DNA from 2 places in the Desulfobacter postgatei 2ac9 genome. Region 2 is predicted to be linked to the other one. Evidence: riboswitches for the same ligand, from Rfam matches in the RefSeq annotation. Region 2 holds a riboswitch; the other holds the start of a gene.
What was found. Region 2 has a riboswitch for thiamine pyrophosphate ahead of thiC (phosphomethylpyrimidine synthase ThiC). Riboswitches for the same ligand answer to the same signal wherever they lie in the genome.
Positions count from the first base shown of each region.

Region 1: another riboswitch for thiamine pyrophosphate. It lies ahead of thiS (sulfur carrier protein ThiS); the one in region 2 lies ahead of thiC (phosphomethylpyrimidine synthase ThiC).

Region 1 is NZ_CM001488.1:3,963,411-3,969,010, forward strand. Features, by position in the region: gene thiH (2-iminoacetate synthase ThiH) at 1-670, opposite strand, end outside; gene DESPODRAFT_RS18385 (thiazole synthase) at 691-1,467, opposite strand; gene thiS (sulfur carrier protein ThiS) at 1,470-1,667, opposite strand; TPP riboswitch at 1,759-1,853, opposite strand; gene dapF (diaminopimelate epimerase) at 1,893-2,744, opposite strand; gene DESPODRAFT_RS18400 (ribonuclease D) at 2,777-3,907, opposite strand; gene thrS (threonine--tRNA ligase) at 4,055-5,600, shown strand, end outside.
Region 2 is NZ_CM001488.1:1,237,494-1,243,093, forward strand. Features, by position in the region: gene DESPODRAFT_RS05665 (prepilin-type N-terminal cleavage/methylation domain-containing protein) at 1-98, opposite strand, end outside; gene DESPODRAFT_RS05670 (prepilin-type N-terminal cleavage/methylation domain-containing protein) at 103-825, opposite strand; gene DESPODRAFT_RS21435 (GspH/FimT family pseudopilin) at 816-1,376, opposite strand; TPP riboswitch at 1,821-1,932, shown strand; gene thiC (phosphomethylpyrimidine synthase ThiC) at 2,020-3,309, shown strand; gene DESPODRAFT_RS05685 (hypothetical protein) at 3,467-3,967, shown strand; gene coaBC (bifunctional phosphopantothenoylcysteine decarboxylase/phosphopantothenate--cysteine ligase CoaBC) at 3,967-5,166, shown strand; gene DESPODRAFT_RS05695 (uracil-DNA glycosylase family protein) at 5,171-5,600, shown strand, end outside.

The DNA of each region.
Region 1 (5,600 bases), 1.2 Mb from region 2:
GCGCCCCGAGGTTGACCACCCGCATGCCGGCCATCGCGGCGCGTTCAGGCCCGTTGAGCCGCCATTGGTAATCCATTTTTTTGCCGGCCAGATGAACCCGTTTATAAACATCTTCGTCATAGGTTTCCTGGAACATGGTCATGGAATCGACACCGGCCCCGTAGAGTTGGCGGTAGTCATCAACCTCAAGCGGGTAGACCTCGATCGCCACGGATGCAAAATGTTTCTTGAGCAGTTGAGCCGCATCCACCAGGTATGACATGGGGGTCATGTGCTGAGCCTCACCGGTGAGAAAAAGTACATGCTGCATACCGGTTTTGGCAATGGCCTCGGCCTCAATCTCAATCTCTTCCAGGCTGAGCCTCCGGCGAAGGATGGGGTTTCTGTGATTAAACCCGCAGTAGGCACAGCCGTTGTTACAGTAGTTGGAGATGTACAACGGAATAAACATCTGGATCGTGCGTCCGAAATATTGCACGGTCAGGTGGTGGGCTTTGCGGGCCATGACTTCAAGATGTCCGGCAGCCCTGGGGCTCAGCAGGGTCAAGAAATCCATGGGACCGGGTTTTTCCTTGGCCAGACTGCGGATGACATCCTGATCGCTCACCTGGTCAAAAAAATGGGGAACGTCAAAATCCCGGTATCGCTCAACGATCTCGTAAAATGACATAATCTAATCCTCTTTATACCTCATACCTCGTCAAGGAATCCGGTGAGTGGAGAAGAGGCCCGGGCAAGGGTAGACTCTTCGGCCATTTCAGCCAGGTAGGCAGCCCGTCCGGCCTTGACCGCGAGATCAAAGGCGCGCCCCATAACTTCCGGGTCCCGGGCCGTGGCAATGGCGGTATTCACCAGAACCGCATCCGCACCCATTTCCATTGCAGCCGCTGCCTGGGAAGGCTTGCCGATTCCCGCATCGACAACGATGGGTACGGAGACGTTTTCAATTAACATGGCAATAAGCGGTTTGGTCTCCAGCCCCCGGTTGGTTCCGATGGGTGCGCCCAGAGGCATCACCGCCGCGGCACCCGCGTTTTCCAGCCGTTTGGCCAGGGGCAGGTCCGGCAGGACATAAGGCAGCACCTGGAACCCTTCTTTGGCCAGAATCTCCGTTGCCTTCAAGGTCTCCCAATTGTCCGGCATCAGGTATTTCATATCGGTGATGACTTCAATTTTAATGAAATCACCACAACCGGCTTCCCGGGCAATACGTGCAATGCGTACGGCCTGTTCTGCGCTTCGGACGCCGGATGTATTCGGCAGCAGGGTCACATGTTTGGGGATGTATTCAAGAATATTTTCAGACTGAGCCGTGATGTCCACACGACGCAAAGCGACAGTGATCATCTGTGAACCGCTGGCCGCGAGCATCTTGGGAATTTGCCCATGATTGCCGAATTTCCCGGTACCGGTCAGTAACCGGTTACTGAATTCTTTCCCCCCCAATCGAAGTACATCGTCTTTCATAATCAGCCTCCTCCGACAAAACTGAGCATCTCCAGGCAATCATCTTCCTGAAGTTCAGTTGTCGACCAAAATTCCTGTTTGATGATTTGCCGGTTAAGTTCAATAACCAGCGCCCCTGCATCGAGCTTTTTACAGGCGATCAACTGTGCCAACGTGCATGGCTCTATGCGTTCCTTGTTTCCATTGACAAAAATATTCATAGGCAAAAATCCTAAATAAAAAAAGCCGCTTGCCCTCAAGGGAAGGGCAAGCGGCTATAAAAATGCCTAAATCCGGATTTTTCCGGGTTTACTATTTTCTTGTCCGCTCTTCCCTTCGCCAGTATTATCCGGATCAGGTTCAATGGGTATTATCTCAGACGCTGTGCGCCACCCCAAACGATGAATCAAGCTATATATAGATTAAAAAGCTTTGTCAACCCTGGACTAAATATCAAAAGTTCCCTTAAAAACGGTTTGGGCAGGCCCGGTCTTAAAAATATGGCCGCTGGATTCATTCCATGAAATATCCAGGTCCCCGCCGTCCAGATTAACACGCACCTGACGTCCTGCCCGTCCCGTAAGATGGGCGGCCGTAACGGCAGCACAGGCACCGGTGCCGCAGGCAAGGGTTATTCCGGCCCCGCGTTCCCACACCCGCATTTTTAATTGCCTGTCAGAGACGACTTCAATGAACTCCACATTGGTTTTTTCAGGAAAACGAGGATGATTTTCCACCATGGGACCAATCGTTTCAATATCCACCAGTGACAAGTCATTCACAAAGATCACGGCATGTGGATTCCCCATGGAAACACAGGATACCAACATTGTGCCCTGGGCTGTCTCTATGGGTACCCCGAGGGCCATATCCCTGTCATGGACAAAAGGAATCTGCTGAGGCACAAGCCTTGGCACCCCCATATCCACGCATACGGAGACCACCTGTCCGCTTTGCTTTTTTTCAATCCGGGGCACCACGGTTCCGGCCAGGGTCTGAACCTTTATTTCATCTTTTACAAGAATATTGTTTTCGTACAGATACTTGGCAAAACAGCGCATGCCGTTGCCGCACATTTCAGGTTCGGACCCGTCTGAATTGATGATTATAAACCGAATATCATGGGTATCAGAATGCCGGGCCAGGATAATGCCGTCGGCACCGATGCCGAACCGCCGGTGGCACAGGCGCACAGCCAGATCCGAATAGTCAATATATCCTGCAATGGTCTTGTCCCGGTCATCCAGCATGATAAAATCATTGCCGATACCGTGCATTTTCCAGAAATCTATACGCATTGTTTATCCTTATCTATTTTTCTCTTTTTCACTCACTGAACCCGGGACAGGGTCTCAAGAATATGCTCACCAAGCGCCTCAACCTGCCAGTTTCGCATGCCCGGAATCAGCAACAAATCTTCCAGGCTTGCCGGCTTGCCCGCAGCCACAGCGCAAATCATATTGTTGTTGATCAAAAATCCCGGTTCCATGGCCAAAGTCTGGGACGCTGTTTCACGCATTTTTTTCAATGCATCAATACGGGCAAGGATCTGGGAGGTTTTCCTGGGCATCCGGGTTTTGGGATAGGACGGCAGTTCCCGGTGAGGTAAGGCAAGAGCGGTTTCAATGGCCTTGACGCATAACTGCCCGTACATGCCGCTCTGTTTAGGGCTAAGGGCCCGATGTTTCAATATCGACTCGACACTGGTCGGCCTGTGCTGAACCATGGTCAGAATGGACTGGTTGGACATAATTTTAAAGGGAGGCAGATCCTTTTTCTCGGCCTCGGAAAGTCGGACTTCCAGCAAATGCTCCAGCACGGCAAGGCTGCGGTTGTCAAGTTTTCCGGCTCCCTTGAACCGTCTGAACAAGGGTCTTGAATGATTGCTCTCGTATTTGACCCTGGCCTGCAACTCAAACTCCTCTTCAGCCCAGGCCAGACGCCCGATCTTTTCAAGACGTTCTTTTAAAAGGTCATGCAGGTCCACAAGCGTTGCCACATCCCCCACACTGTAGGCAATCATCTCCTCTTTCAAGGGCCGTTTTGACCAGTCCACCTTCTGGTATTTTTTATCCACATCAATATCAAAAAAAGATTTCAAAAGTGCGCCCAATCCCCGTTCCTTAATATTTAAGAAACGGCAGGCAATCTCGGTGTCAAACAGGTTTTCAATTTCAACGGACAACTCCCGGTCAAGGCTTCTGACATCAAAGTCTGATCCATGAAACACCTTGATAATCTCCGGGTTTTCAAGAATTCGGGAAAAGGGTAAAAAATCATTGATCAGAAAAGGATCCAGCAGCCAGGCCTGGTTTGGGCCTGCAATCTGGATCAGGCATATCTTTTCTGAAAAACAGTGCATGGAATCGGCTTCCAGATCCACACCGATTATTTCACAGGGTTCAAGTTTCAGGCATACTTGTGCCAGGTCTTTGTCCGTTGTTATAAACTGATAAACCACCTTAGTTTTCCCTTGATTGTTTAAAACACTTCTTTTAAAATTCTTTTTTTTAATTAACGGCTTTTTCTTACAATGCCTGATCATACGCTGCCTTTGGAAATAGGGCAAGATCGGGGCATGATATATAAAACAGGAAGTAAAAAAAAAATGATTCAAATAACTTTCCCGGATAATGCAGTAAAAGAATTTAACGAACCGCCCACAGGCATGGATGTGGCAAAAAGCATTTCCGAAGGATTTGCCCGCAACTGCGTGGCTATGGCAATAGAGGGCAAAGCCCTTGATTTAGGCACGGTCATTGAAGAGGACAGTGCAGTGAGCTTTATCACCGCCAACGACGACCAGGGGCTGGATATCCTACGACACTCCTCAGCCCATGTCATGGCCGAAGCCGTACTCAACCTCTACCCGGACGCCAAACTGACCATCGGTCCTGTGGTTGAAGATGGATTTTATTATGATATTGACATGGATCCGGTAAGCGAAACTGACCTTGAAAACATTGAAGCGGAGATGAAAAAAATCATCCAGGCCAAGGCAGGTTTTGAACGGCAGGTGGTCACACGGCAGCAGGCGCTTGAGCTGTTTGCCGACAATCCGTTTAAGGTGGAACTGATTAACGAGTTGCCCGAAGGCGAAGAGATCTCTTTGTACCAAAACGGCAAATTCATTGACCTGTGCCGCGGCCCCCATATCCCCAACACCGGCATGATCAAGGGGGTCAAACTCTTAAAAACCTCCGGTGCCTACTGGCGGGCGGATCAGTCCCGGGAACAGCTCCAGCGGCTGTACGGCATCTCCTTTTTTGACAAAAAGAAACTCAACGCCTATCTCACCATGATTGAGGAAGCCAAGAAACGGGACCACAGGAAACTTGGCACCCGCCTGGATCTGTACTCTTTCCATGACGAAGCACCGGGTATGCCCTTTTTCCATGCCAAAGGCATTGCCATGTGGAATGCGCTTTTGGAATACTGGCGCATGGAGCATAAAAAAGACGGGTATGTGGAGACCAAAACCCCGGTGATGATGACCCGAAAACTTTGGGAGCAAAGCGGTCACTGGGAAAACTACCGGGAAAACATGTACACATCCACCATTGATGACGAGGAATACGCCATCAAACCCATGAACTGTCCCGGCGGCATGATCCTTTACAAAACAACATCCCACTCTTACAAAGACCTGCCCCACCGGGCCGGAGAGATCGGGCTGGTGCACCGCCATGAATTTTCAGGCGCGTTGTCAGGATTGTTCCGGGTCCGGGCCTTTCACCAGGATGATGCCCATATTTTCATGACCCCGGACCAGATCCAGGAAGAAGTTTTAGGCGTTTTGAAACTGGCTGAACGGGTCTATGCGCGGTTTGGACTATCCTTTCACCTGGAGCTCTCCACAAGGCCTGAAAAATCAATCGGCACGGATGAACAATGGGAAACCGCCACCAACGGACTGCGCAATGCCATAGAAGCTTATGGCCGGGAATTCATGATCAATGAAGGGGATGGTGCATTTTACGGTCCCAAGATAGACATCCACATCAAGGACGCTTTGGGCAGAACCTGGCAGTGTGGCACCATTCAGCTGGACATGGCGCTGCCGGAACGTTTTGATCTGACTTACAAGGGCGCGGACAATGAAAAACACCGGCCCATCATGATCCACCGGGTGATCTACGGCTCCATGGAACGGT
Region 2 (5,600 bases):
TGCATTGTATTCAGTGCCAGGATCCCAACCGCCAGTACAAACATTGCTATGAGAGATTCTATCAGCGTAAAACCTTGATTATTTCTCAAAAATGTCATGTTTTTATATTCCTAAATTGCGGCATTTTATTGTGGTTGTGAGCAGCCGGCGGCGAAAGTTGTCATTGTATGGTCCCCAGTTTTGGCCTGAAGGGGTGGTATATGTCATGGAATTTATAAATTTAGGATCTGAACGTTCAGCTATTGCAAGTATCGTAATTTGAACAGAACGAATAGCACTTAGATCTACCGGTGGTGCCAGGGCGAGATTGATTCCTGCAGAATCAAGGTATAAAAATTCAACTGCCTGGATATTTTCGGCAATGTCCTGAAATCCGCCTGCTCCGCCGGTCTGAATGCCAATATCCACAGGATCTGGTACTCCGTCCCCGTCACTGTCTGTATCTGGAATACCGTCCCCGTTCGCATCGAAAGTGCGAGACAGGCCGAGGTCAATGGTCTCCTTTGAATCATTTACATTATCTTCATCTGCACTGTCGCCGTCCTCGTCTTTATCTGTTTCAAACTGGATTCTTCCTGGCATTGCCGAAGTGACGGAAAAATTTCCACTGTCCTCAGGGTCATAGCCTGCCATTTGGATTTCTTCTATAATTAAGTAAAGCGCTGCACGAAGATTCTGCTGCATTTCAGCCACCTGGTCCTGGGTCTGGTAGGCTTTTTGCTGGGAAGAGTAGGTGGCATAGGTCGCCGCTGTGATCATTGCACCGATGACCAGGGCCATCATCATTTCGATTAGGGTAAATCCCTTCTGGTTGTTTACTGCCATTTTGCTGTTCCATACCATTTTGAGAGTCTGACAAGACCGCTGGACCGTGTGCCTACGGCATAGGCAGTGCCGTTGTTCGGATTGGCCAGATAGACATATCCGGCCGTGCCAATACCCCTTGAGTTAACAACGAGAACATTTGATGCATACGTGATGAAGTCACCAAAGGCTGCGTCCCCGGTTTCGGTTTCGGTTGCATTGCCATTGCCAAACTGAACTTTGTTTTTATATGAAGACAGCAATACTCTTGATTCAAGGTTATTTCCACTCCCCCAGTCGCTGCGAATTTCATAACGGCTGTTTGCCGTATCAAAAACAATGGCCGTATCGGCATTCTGCCTAACCGCAATCATGCGGGCCTCCTGCATGGCGGAATACAAGTCCCTTGCGGCAGATTTGACGCTTAAATTGTCAAACCAGAGCATCAGGTTCGGAACACCTATTGACGCGGCAATTCCAATAATTGCAATGACAATCATCATTTCAATCAGTGTAAATCCCCCATTGTGTTGTTGTCTGGGCATCATTTTCAGTAAAAATTTTTTAATCATGTTATTTTTTTTAATTTGTTGTTTATATATATTATCCGGGCAGGTTTTCAACCATCAGGCTATAATCGGGGAAAGCCCTCATTTGAGACCGGATTTTATAAATATGCTGAATGTTAAAGCAAAAATCATTCCATTCAGTCTCATCGTCAACGAAATATTGAACAAATTAGCATGGTTTTTTCACCATACCTTAATACGCTTATTTCGGGTATGTTAAGCCCATGTATATGTATCTAAAATTTGTCTTTTTTTTAAGAGATATTTAATTTTCCGGATGGTAGCCAGGCAAAATGTATAGAAGTTGCCTGACGTCATGGTTAAATTTCACCAAAATCATGAAATAAAATTAATACTACAGGCATCATTGGTTTTCAATCATTGTTTTAACCGTGTAGAAAACCTAATCCATTGACAGAACCTTCCGAATCAAGTATGTGACATTCCAGTTAATCACGGGGGTGCTTTCGTAAAAGCTGAGAGAAGTTGGCTCAAGACTTCAACCCTTGGAACCTGATCCGGTTCGTACCGGCGTAGGAAATGTGGTTGAAGCTTTGGCATAGAGCTTGTCTGTCATTTCCCGGCCCTTCCGTTTCAGTTTCCCCCCTATATTTATAGATAGAAATATAAAACAGGAGATGTACATATGTCACAGTCATATACGACTCAGATGGATGCAGCCCGAAAAGGCATTCTCACCCCTCAGATGGAACAGGTTCTCGCCAATGAATCCATTTCAAAAGAGGAGCTCATGGATGGCCTTGCCCAGGGTCGAATTGCCATCCCTGCCAATAAACATCATTTAAACCTGAAAGCGGCAGGTGTGGGAAAAGGACTTAAAACCAAAATTAACGTCAATTTAGGCGTATCCAAAGATGTCTGCTGTTTTGATTCGGAAATACGGAAAGCGCAGTTGGCCATAGAATACCAGGCAGATGCCGTCATGGACCTGAGCGTATCCGGCGACACTGAAACATTTCGAAAGCGTCTGGTGGAACAAATCCCTGTGATGATCGGTACGGTCCCCATTTATGACACCTTAACCCGTACCGGAAAACCCACAGAGGAGATAACCCTGGAAGAGTGGTTTGAAACCGTTGAGATCCATGCTGCCAACGGGATTGATTTTATTACCATTCATGCCGGACTTAACCAAAAATGTGCCCGAAGCATAAAAACCAATCCCCGGTTATGCGGCATTGTCAGCCGGGGAGGGTCCATCCTGTTCGAATGGATGGAAAAAACCGGCAACGAAAATCCTTTTTATGAACACTTTGACCGGTTACTGGATATTTGCCAGGCCCATGATGTCTGCATCAGCCTGGGGGACGGACTAAGACCGGGTGCCATAAAGGATTCAACAGACGCCCCCCAGATCGAGGAACTGATCACCCTGGGAGAACTGACCAAGCAGGCCTGGAAAAAAAATGTGCAGGTCATGATTGAAGGCCCAGGTCACGTGCCGCTGCATGAGATAGAAATGAACATGCAACTTCAGAAAAAGCTTTGCCACAACGCCCCGTTTTATGTGCTTGGCCCCCTGGTTACCGATATTGCCCCCGGCTACGATCATATCACCTCAGCCATCGGCGGAGCCCTGGCCGCTATGCATGGTGCCGACTTTTTATGTTATGTCACCCCGGCCGAACATCTGCGACTGCCAACCGCAGACGATGTTAAAGAAGGTATTATGGCATCGCGGATCGCCGCCCATGCCGGAGATCTGGCCAAGGGGCTTAAAGGGGCCGAGATTATTGACCATAAAATGAGCAAAGCCCGGGGTGAGCTGGACTGGGAGGGTCAGTTCGACTGTGCCCTGGATCCGGAAAAGGCAAGGAGTTTCCGAAAATCTTCGCAACCCGAGGAACAAGAGGTCTGTACCATGTGTGGTGATTTTTGCGCGGTTAAACGTACGGCGAATCTGCTTAAGCATTGAGTGTTTACCACGAAGAACACGAAGTTCACGAAGAGATTCGCGTCCTAAACTTCGTGTTCTTCATGAACTTTGTGGTTTTAATCATTGAATTGACATTTAAGGAGATTCGTTTTAGAAGAAATAGCATTTGCGCTAACGAATAACCTGGAGAAAATTAATGCAAATTCGTCATTGTCCGGCATCAGCTTTTTTAGTTTCTTTGGTCTTTACAGCCCTTATTTTTGTTTCAGGGTGCGGGGTTTCTAAGGGGGCATCTCCTTCGGATCAGGTCACGCCCCCCCAGTCGGGGATAGCGAAGCAACCCCTTGCTGTTTACCATGATTTTGAGGATGTGCTGGTGCCCGAGGAGTTGACAATTATTAGAAACCGCACGGTTGTGGTGTCAACGCCCGGATTCAGATCCGGACTTCTTACCCTTAAAGGGCGGGTGGAGCCAAACTCCCTTTATAGTTTTTTTTCCATGAGCATGGAAAAGGACAACTGGGCGGTCCTTTCCAGGATTAAAGCCCCGGAAACCACTATCATGGTATTTCAAAAGGCCACCCGGTGTGCTGTGATTACAATTCGTGAAGAGCAGATTTATACCTATGTTGAAATCGGTATAGCCCCAATTTTCCGCGGCGTATCGGAAAATCCCACAAGCGATGGGACCTATTGATGACATTGAATGGTAAACACATTTTTTTAGGGGTGACCGGCGGTATTGCCGCGTATAAATGCGTTGAACTGCTTAGGCTTTTCAAAAAGGCCGGGGCCGATGTGGTCGTGGCGATGACCCGGGCTGCCACCCGGTTTGTGGGGCCTGCCACCTTTGAGGTGCTCTCGGAAAATCCGGTGCTGCTGGATTTGTGGGAAGGGCCCGGTTCCGGCGTTGCCCACATTGAAGTGGGGTCAAGGTCCGATCTTGCGGTCATCGCGCCCGCCACAGCCAATTGCATCGGCAAGCTGGCCCACGGCATTGCCGACGATGCGTTGACCACCACCATGCTGGCCATGACCTGCCCTGTTTTGATCTGCCCGTCCATGAACACGGATATGTATCAGAACATAAGGGTGCAGAAAAACCTGGATCTGCTCGAAGAAACAGGCATTCATATCCTGGACCCGGATTCAGGCGTGCTTGCCTGTAGAACCTCCGGTGCCGGGCGTCTGCCTGAACCCTGGTTTATTTTTGACCGGGCTTGTGCGCTTTTTTACAAAAAGGACCTGAAAGCAAAGACCGTCCTGGTTTCTGCAGGCCCCACGGTTGAGCCCATTGATCCGGTACGTTTTATAAGCAACCACTCCTCGGGTAAAATGGGGTATGCCATTGCCGGGGCTGCGGAAAAAAGAGGGGCCAATGTTATCCTTGTGTCCGGCCCTGTCAGCCTTGATCCCCCTGTTGGTGTGACACGCGTATCCGTGGGCTCTTGCGATCAGATGTATGATGCCATGCTTGAATCTTTGGACCAGGCCGATATCATTATTAAAGTGGCGGCTGTGGGTGATTTCAAACCGGTGTCCGTCCAGGCCCATAAAATCAAGAAAAGCGGAACTCAAGGGGCTGTCACCCTTGAATTGACCCAGAATAAGGATATTTTAAAGGCCATTGGGCTCAAAAAAAGAAAAAATCAGTACCTGGTCGGGTTTGCTGCAGAAACCCGTGACCTTGAAACCTATGCGGTGGGCAAGATGGAGAAAAAGCAACTGGATATGATTGTTGCCAATATTGTGGGTAAAAGCGGTTCCGGCTTTAAGGCAGACACCAATAAAGTCAAACTGTTCACCCGGGACGGACAAGTCACGGATCTGCCTTTGATGACAAAGGAGAAGGTCGCCCACGCCATTTTGGACGCTGTTGTCCAGGCGGTCGTTTGAAACCATGGATATTTTTGACGGGAATGCAGCTCAGGATTCAGACTGCGGCCATGGGGTTGTCCAGGCCCTAAATGCGTTAAATCGGTTTCTAAAGTTTCAAAAAAGTTTAGGAAATCACTCCATAGTCCTGGGCAGGGACGCTTTTCATATCCTTGAAACATGGGGTACCCCGTCATGGCCGCCGCCGCCTTTTGATGCCCAGGGCCCTGAGGATGCGCGCATTGTTCTCGTGGACAGTGAAGGAACCTTTTTTAAGGGCGAGCCCGGCGGCCTTTTGATAAAGATGCTTGCCGCCATGCATCTCACACCTTCAGATGTGTATATCTGCAATGCTGCGGACAACGCGTTGCTTTCCCGCCACATACTGACGCATAAGCCTTTGGCCGTGGTGGCATTCGGAGAAAAGGCCTGCCGGATGATGAAGGAGACGGATG